DNA from 2 places in the Thioalkalivibrio sp. ALE28 genome. Region 2 is predicted to be linked to the other one. Evidence: predicted binding sites of a transcription regulator. Region 2 holds the regulator's gene; the other holds the start of a gene.

Evidence for each region. The regulator FliA, encoded in region 2, starts transcription of late flagellar genes. The targets are predictions, from matches to a motif close to GCTAAAGTTNNNNNNNNNNCNGCCGATA.
Region 1: D105_RS0104105 (methyl-accepting chemotaxis protein) is a predicted target of FliA. The motif match lies at 2,481-2,508, and genes of this name have one in related genera.

What each region holds. Positions count from the first base shown of each region.
Region 1 is NZ_KB898095.1:40,227-44,396, forward strand. It holds gene D105_RS0104090 (endonuclease III domain-containing protein) at 1-565, opposite strand, end outside; gene rluB (23S rRNA pseudouridine(2605) synthase RluB) at 572-1,552, opposite strand; gene moaB (molybdenum cofactor biosynthesis protein B) at 1,612-2,148, shown strand; gene D105_RS0104105 (methyl-accepting chemotaxis protein) at 2,588-4,170, shown strand, end outside.
Region 2 is NZ_KB898094.1:52,736-56,905, reverse strand. It holds gene D105_RS0102375 (chemotaxis protein CheA) at 1-743, opposite strand, end outside; gene D105_RS0102370 (protein phosphatase CheZ) at 789-1,565, opposite strand; gene cheY (chemotaxis response regulator CheY) at 1,661-2,041, opposite strand; gene D105_RS0102360 (RNA polymerase sigma factor FliA) at 2,083-2,850, opposite strand; gene D105_RS0102355 (MinD/ParA family protein) at 2,847-3,671, opposite strand; partial or broken gene flhF (flagellar biosynthesis protein FlhF) at 3,840-4,170, opposite strand, start outside.

The DNA of each region.
Region 1 (4,170 bases), on a different contig from region 2:
CGTGTTCCACGATCAGCGCATGCAGGTCGTTCAGGGCGGCCACATCCGGCCCCAGCTCCGCCTCGACGTGCCCGCGAAGCTGATCGTAGGGCGCCTGCGCCTGCGGGACCTCCAGGCGCTCGAACAGACGCCGGGTATAGGCATCCACCACGAAGACCGGGCGGTCGAAGGCATACAGCGCGATATCATCGGCTGTCTCCGGGCCCACGCCCTTGACCCCCAGCAACGCCGAGCGCAACTCGGCCGTTTCCAGCGCGGCCAGTCCCTCGACACCGCCGGACACCTCCAGGAAGCGCAGCAGATGCCGCAGCCGGTCGGCCTTCACGTTGAAATAGCCGCTGGGACGGATCCGCTCGGCCAGTTCTTCCTGACCCAGCGCCATCAGCCCCGCGGGCGACAAGGCATCGATGGCGCGCAGGTTGTCCAGGGCCTTCTCGACGTTGGTCCAGCTGGTGTTCTGGGTCAGTACGGCACCGACCATCACCTCGAAGGCGGTATCCGCCGGCCACCATTGCAGGTCGCCGTACTCCGCGCGCAGGGCCTCAAGGAGTCGGGGAATCTGCATGCCGCTCTACCGCTGGCGACGCCCGCCCGGCTTGCCACCGCCCCCCGGGCGCCCGCCCGAGGGCTTCGCACCCCGGCCACCACCGCGGCCGCCGGGGGCTGCCGGCTTGCCCGACTTCTTCGGCGGCGAGGAACTCCAGCCGTCCTCGCGGGACGCGCGGCTGTTGCGCGACTTGCCCGCCGCCACCGGCTTGCCGGGGCGCTTGCTGTGGGGATCGCGGCGCGGCCCGCCGCGCCCGCGCGCGCGCACCGACTCCGGCATCGGCAGGTCCACCGCCGCGTACAGCCCGGCCACCTCGCGGCTCTCCAGGTCGCGCACCGCGCCGGTCTTCAGACCCCGCCCCAGGACGACCGGCCCGTAGCGCACCCGGATCAGGCGGCTGACCGTGACGCCGACGGCATCCCACAACCGGCGCACCAGGCGGTTGCGGCCCTCGCTGACGATCACGTGATACCAGTGATTGGCGCCGTCCCCGCCCTGCTCCTCCAGGCTGTCGAAACGCGCCGGGCCGTCCTCCAGCTCCACGCCCTCGCGCAGCATGTCCAGCGTGGCCGGCGGCACCTCGCCCAGCACGCGCACGGCATACTCGCGCTCCAGCGCCATGCTCGGGTGCATCAGGCGATTGGCCAGCTCGCCGTCCGTGGTGAACAGCAGCAGGCCGGAGGTGTTCAGGTCCAGCCGCCCGACCGCCACCCAGCGCTGCCCCTTCAGGCGCGGCAGGCTGGCAAACACCGGCCGCCGCCCCTCCGGATCGGAGCGGCTGCAGATCTCGCCGACCGGCTTGTGATACACGATCCAGCGGTGCGGATGCTCCGGGCGCCGCACGATGCGCCCGCGCACACGAATCACGTCGTGCTCGTCGACCTGATCGCCCAGCCGCGCGGTACGGTTGTTCACCTGCACCTCGCCGCGCTCGATCCAGCCCTCGATCTCGCGCCGCGAACCCAGCCCCCGCGCCGCCAGGACCTTCTGTACCCGCTCCGACATTCCCGGAACTCCAGCAACTCATTAAGATGGGCGCCACGATACACCAACAGGACGTTGCCATGACCGATTCCACGCCGGAAACCAGCCCCGTGAAGACGCCGCTCAACATCGCCGTGCTCACCATCTCCGACAGTCGCGACCTCGCCGAGGATCGCTCCGGCGACGCCTTGGTGGAACGCCTCGAAAGCGCCGGCCACCGCACCGCCGATCGGCGGATCGTGAAGGACGACGTCTACGCCATCCGCGCCGAACTCTCGCGCTGGATCTCCGATCCCGAAATCGACGCCGTGTTGACCACCGGCGGCACCGGCATCACCGGCCGTGACGGCACCCCCGAGGCCGCCTCGGTGCTGCTGGACAAGACCATCGAGGGCTTCGGCGAGCTGTTCCGCATGCTCTCCTATGAAGAGATCGGCACCTCCAGCCTGCAGTCGCGCGCCCTTTCAGGGGTCGCGAACGGCACCTACCTCTTCGTACTGCCCGGCTCCACCGGCGCCTGCCGCACCGCCTGGGACCGCATCATCCAGGCCCAGCTCGACGACCGCACCATGCCCTGCAACCTCACCATGCTGATGCCGCGCCTGACGGAGTCCTGAGGGAAATACGGATTTCACCACGAAGAGCACGAAGGCACGAACAAGGCCAAGCTCGAAAGCGGACCTGATTAGCAACGAGAGTCGGCCAGTCACGGAGATCCTCCGGAGGCGGCATAGCCAGCCGCAGGTCGCTGTAATCCGCGCCTTTCCTGGAATATCACCAGCGCCGCCCTTTACCCCTGCATCGTCATCCCGGCCGGAGCGTAGCGAAAAGCCGGGATCTCCCCCGTCGGGGCAACCCCTGCCGCCAGGATCCCGGATAACGATTACCGGGAAATCCGTCCGTACCGAAACGCGATACACCGTTCCCACAAGAAAAATGCCCAAAATGCTCTAAAAAAGCCTTTGGGCGTGCCGCTACCCCCTGTATCGGGTGCGGCGCTCACACGGATCTGCTTGTCGCCCTCCGACTAGAACAACGAAATGGAAGGACAACGCGATGACATCCCTGAACCCCCTCTCCAGTGTCGGCTTCGGTACCCGCCTGACGCTGATGATCCTGTCTCTCATCGTGGGCGCGATCCTCATCGTTGCCACCCTCATCTTCTTGCAGTACCGCGCCTCCTACACCGACGCGACCATCGACCGGCTTCACGCAATGGGCGAATCCAACGCCCAGTCCTTCAACGAATGGCTCCTGGGGCGGCAGGATGAAATGCGCTACCTCGCAGGCCTCGATGCAGCTCGCGGCATGGACCTCGATGAACTCGAGCACCTGATCGAGCAGATCGCGTCGCTGCGCGGTGAATACGACACGATCTTTGTCGTGAATGCCGACGGCATGGGCGAGGTCGGAGTGGCCTTCGACGGACAGGCGCGCGTCCTCAGCCGCGAGGAGGCGAACGATTTCAATGTGCCCGACCGGGCATGGTTCCAGAGCGCGATCAGTGGGGAGGACACCTTCTCGCGGCCGGTGGTTTCCCGCGCGACGGGCAATCGGGTCAGCACCGTCGCAATTCCGATCGAAGGACCGGATGGCGAACCAATCGCCGTGATGCGCGGGGCGGTGCAACTCGACACGATCTTTGATCGGGTCAACGCGATCGATCTCGGCGAAGGATCCGAGATCTACCTCGTAGACCGCGACCGGCATCCCGTGACACCGGTTGAATCGGCCCCCGATACGGACCAGCCAATCGACACCCGGGCTGCACAGGCGATCGCCGCGGGTGACAGTGGGGTCGGACGCTACCAAAACGCAATCGGGACTGCGGTGATCGGTAGCTTTACCGACATCCCCCTGCTTGGCTGGGGCCTGCTGATGGAGCTCGACGAAGGGGTCGCACTGGCCGAGCTGCAACGCGCGCTTTGGTGGGTCGTCGGCCTCACCATCGCCATCCTGATCGCGGCCTCGCTGATCAGCCTCGGGGTGATCCGCAATGTCCTGCGCACGCTGGGGGGCGATCCCGCCTACGCCTCGGACGTCGTCCGCCAGGTGTCGGAGGGCGACATGACCGTCCCGATCCAGCTGCGCAAGGGCGATGACTCGTCGTTGCTCGCGGCCATCGCCACCATGCAGTCCCGCCTGCGCGAACTGATCGGCAGCGTTCGCGGCCATGCCGAGGAAGTCGCCTCGGCCGCTACCGAGCTTTCACACATCAACGAAGAGACCGACAAGGGTGTAAATCGCCAGAACGCCCAGCTCAGTGACGCGGCCGCAGCGATCAACGAGATGACCGCGACCGTCGAGGAGGTCGCCCGCAACAGCCAGAGCACGGCAGATGTCGTGCGAGAAACCACGGAACAGGCCCAGAGTGGCCGCAACGTGGTCAGCGCATCGGTCACCTCGATCAACAAGCTCTCGAACGAGATCCAGAGCACCGCCGAGGTCATCACGGCGCTCAAGGGTGACAGCGACAATATCGGCGACATCCTGCAGGTCATCAACAACGTCGCCGACCAGACCAACCTGCTGGCTCTGAACGCCGCAATCGAGGCAGCGCGCGCAGGGGAAGACGGTCGTGGGTTCGCGGTGGTCGCCGAGGAGGTTCGCAACCTCGCCGTCCGCACGCAGGAGTCAAT
Region 2 (4,170 bases):
CTGGGGACTGCCCCGGTAGCGGCCGGCCCGGCGCCCTTGGCCTGCAACTCGTCCAGCAGGTTCTCGAATTCGTCGTCGGTGATCAGGTCGCCGGAGCTACCCTCACCCTCCGCAGCCGGTTCTTCTCCGGCCGCATCGCCCGCGGTGGAGCCCGTCTCCACGGGCTTCGGCGGCTGATCGCCGTGCAGGCTGTCGAGCAGGGCCTCGAATTCGTCGTCGGTGATCTCGTCACCGGCACCGACCATCGCGTCGCCATCCGCCGCCGGTTCCGCATCCGTATCCGCTTGCGGTTCGGGTTCTGGCTCCGGCTCGGGTTCCGGGGGTGGCGGCGCGGCGGGCTCCGCCGCCACGTCCTCGTTGTTCGCCATGCGCCGGAGGTTTTCCACCAGATCGGCCTCGGCGGGTGTGGGATCCACGCCGGAGCGCAGGTCCCCGAACATTACGTTCAGGGTGTCCAGCACCCGCAGCATGGTGTCCATCAGGTGACTGTCCGCCCGCCGCTCACCGTTACGCAGCAGGTTGAAGACGTCCTCCGCGTGATGGCACACGGTCACCAGGGGATCCAGGCTCAGGAAGCCGGCTCCACCCTTGATGGTATGGAAGCTACGAAAGACCGCATTCAGCAGATCCCGGTCATCGGGATTCTGTTCCAGGTCGATGAGTTGCTCGTTGAGCCCCTCCAGCAGTTCCCCGGCCTCGATCAGGAAGTCCTGAAGGATTTCGTCATTGGGGTCGATGGCCATTCAGTCTCTCCGGTCGCGTGGCGCCATTCGCATGAGGGGAACTGCCTAGAAGCCCAGGCTCGATAGCAGATCGTCCACCTCGTCCTGTCCTTGAACGACATCCGCGGCGGAATCTTGAGTCTTGGGCACGCTGGGACCGTGACCCTTGCGGTCCGCCTCGCGCTCCTCCTCGCGTTGTTCAAGCGACGCCTCGGCCGCCTCGACCTGCTCCATGCGCCCGCTGGAGAGCCGGATCAGGGACACCAGGTTCTCTTCCAGGTCGGTCACCAGCTGGATCACGCGGCGAATCACCTGGCCGGTAATGTCCTGATAGCTCTGTGCCATCAGCACCTCGGAGAGCAGCCGGCGCAGCTCCTCGGTGTCGTCCCCCGCCTGCGCGAAGAACGTGTCGAGCTCGCGGGCAAAGTCCCGGAACTCCTCCACTGAGAGCTGGCGGTTGCGAAAGCGCGTCCACTTCGCCGTCAGGTCGGCCGCCTGCTGGCTGAACGACTCCGCGATCGGCAGGCTCGACTCGATGGCATTCATGGTGTCGTGGGCCGCCTGTTCGGTCATCGTGACCACGTAATTCAGGCGTTCCTTTGCGTCCGGGATCTCCGCCTGGGTCAGTTCGACCAGACGCGAATCGCCGCGGAAGCTTTGCAGGGCCTCGTGAAGATCACGGGTCAGCTTGCCCAGCTCGTCGAAGAGTTCGCGGTCATAGGGGCGCGCCAGATCCTGCACCAGCGCCCGGGCGCCCGTGTCGTCGCCCGCCTCCAGCGTCTTGACCAACTGCCGCGCAAGCTCCAGCTGATCGTCGCGTGGTGGGTGTTCCTGTTCAGTCATGAGAAGCCTCTTGCGGGTACGGCGCGGAAGGTTTCGGACGACGCCCGCGGCGGTCGGTGCCACGGGCGTCGGGCATATCGGTCACAGGCCCATGATTATCCCTGTGCTTCAATGCGTTCGAAGATCTTGTCGATCTTTTCCTTCAGCGTCTCGGCGGTGAACGGCTTGACCACGTAGCCGTTCACGCCCGCCTCGGCCGCCTCGACGATCTGGTCGCGCTTGGCCTCCGCCGTCACCATCAGCACCGGCATGGACTTGAGGTTCGGGTCGGCGCGCACGGCCTTCAGCAAGTCGATCCCCGGCATGTTGGGCATGTTCCAGTCGGTGATCAGAAAGTCGAAATCGCCGTTCTGCAGCATCGGCAGCGCAGTGCTGCCGTCGTCGGCTTCCTGGGTATTGTTGAAGCCAAGATCACGCAACAGGTTCTTGATAATGCGCCGCATCGTGGAAAAGTCGTCCACGATGAGAATCTTCATTCCCTTGTCCACACGTCACTCCGGGATTCGTAGGGTGGGTTTTAGAATAACTGCAAAGCCGTACCGTCTTCGAGCCACGAACCCAGGCGGGCACGCAGTCGAATGGTGGCCTGACTTCGGATCTGGCTGACGCGCGACTCGGTCACGCCCAGCACGGCACCGATCTCGCGCAGGTTGAGCTCTTCGATGTAGTAGAGCGACAGCACCAGCCGCTCGCGTTCGGGGAGGTCGCCGAGGGCTTCGGCCAGTTCCTGACGGAACTCACCGGCCTCGAGGGTGCGGGCCGGCGACACCTCCTGCCCTTCGATCACGCGATCAGCCCCGTCGTCACCCCCGCCGAGGTCGTCCAAAGCGAACAGGTGGGCCCCGGCGTGATCCTGCAGCATCTCGTAGTACTGGTCGATCGGCACGTCCAGCTCGGCGGCGACCTCGCTGCCACGCGCCGCCCGCCCCTCGCGCGCCTCGACGGTCTGGATCGCCGCGGCAATACGCCGACTGTTGCGGTGCACCGAACGCGGTGTCCAGTCACTGCGGCGCAGCTCGTCGATCATCGCGCCACGGATGCGGATGCCGGCGTAGGTGGCAAAGGTCGCGCCCTGGCCGCCCTCGAACTGGCGCGCCGCCTCGAGCAGCCCGATCATGCCCGCCTGAATCAGATCATCCACCTGCACCGAGGCGGGGAGCCGCGCCATCAGGTGATGGGCGATGCGGTGGACCAGCTCGACGTGATCGGCAATCAGCTGTTCGTGTCCGCCGCTGGCCGCGGAGGTCGCCTGATAGCCGGAAAGTCGATTACGCGTCGTCATCATGCGCTCTGCAGCATCCGTTCCACGAAAAACCCGACGCCACCGTGGTCACCGCCCCCCACCGGCCAGCGGTCCACGGTCCGTGCCAGTTCGGCAAAGGCCTTCCCCGCCGGGCTCCCGGGGTACTGCTGTACCACTGGCGCGCGTTTCTGCACCGCCTTTCGCAGGTGATCGTCCATCGGAATATAGCCGGCCAGGTCGAGCACCACCTCCGGCAGGTAGTTGCCGCAGACGGTATTGAGCTTCTGCATCAGTCGCTCGGCGCCTTCGCGGCCGTCGACCATGTTCGTCACCATGCGGAAGCGACGCAGGCCATGATCGCGGTGCAGGACCTTGATCAGGGCATAGGCGTCGGTAATCGAGGCGGGCTCGTCGCAGACCACCACCAGGGTCTCCTGGACCGCGCGGCAGAACGACGTCACGGATTCCTGCAGGCCGGCCGCGGTGTCCACGATCAGCACATCCAGGGGTTTGCGATAGGCGCTGAAGGCATGGATCAGACCGGCATGCTCGGCCGGCGTCAGGTTGGCCATCGCCGCGATCCCGGAAGCCGACGGCACCACCTTCACCCCGTCCGGTCCCTGGACGAGCACATCTTCCAGGCTCTCCACATCACCGGTCACCAGGTCGTGCAGCGTGCGCTCGGGACGCATCCCCAGCAGCAGGTCCACGTTGGCCAGGCCCAGATCGGCGTCGAACAGCATGACCTCGCGCCCGAGCCGGGCCAAGCCCACCGACAGGTTCACCGATACGTTGGTCTTGCCCACCCCGCCCTTGCCCGAGGCAACCGCGATGACCTTCAACGGCTTGTTAGTGCGTGGCATAGCGCCCCTTCCCGACCGGTTGAATCAGTTCCAGCGTGGCGGGCTCCGCCGCCCGTGCCGGACGTGCCTGGGCGCGCGCGCGCCGCGGCGGTTCCATCTCCGCCAGGCGCTCGGCCGCCCAGGTCTCGCGGGCATTGGCCGCTGCCCCGGGTTCATCGGCGGCATCCTCCAGGGCCAGTCGGGTCAGATACCCGGTATCGACCCGGTGAAAGTCCTCGGCAATACGCTGGCCATCGCTGACGAACCCCAGCCCCAGGTGCTGATCGAGCAGTACGGACAGGACCTCGCCCAGCTCCTCGGCCTCGTCCAGCTTGGTCAGCACCAGCGCCGAGGGCTCCGCCTTGCGAAATGCCTCCAGCACCCGCCGCAATGCGCTGCCCTGGGTCGTCGCCGACACCACCAGCCAGCTCTCGGCCCGGATGTCCGGCGGCAGGTGCGCGAACAGGGATTCGTCCTCCACTGCCCGCGGGGCCTGTCCCGCCGTATCCACCAGGATCAG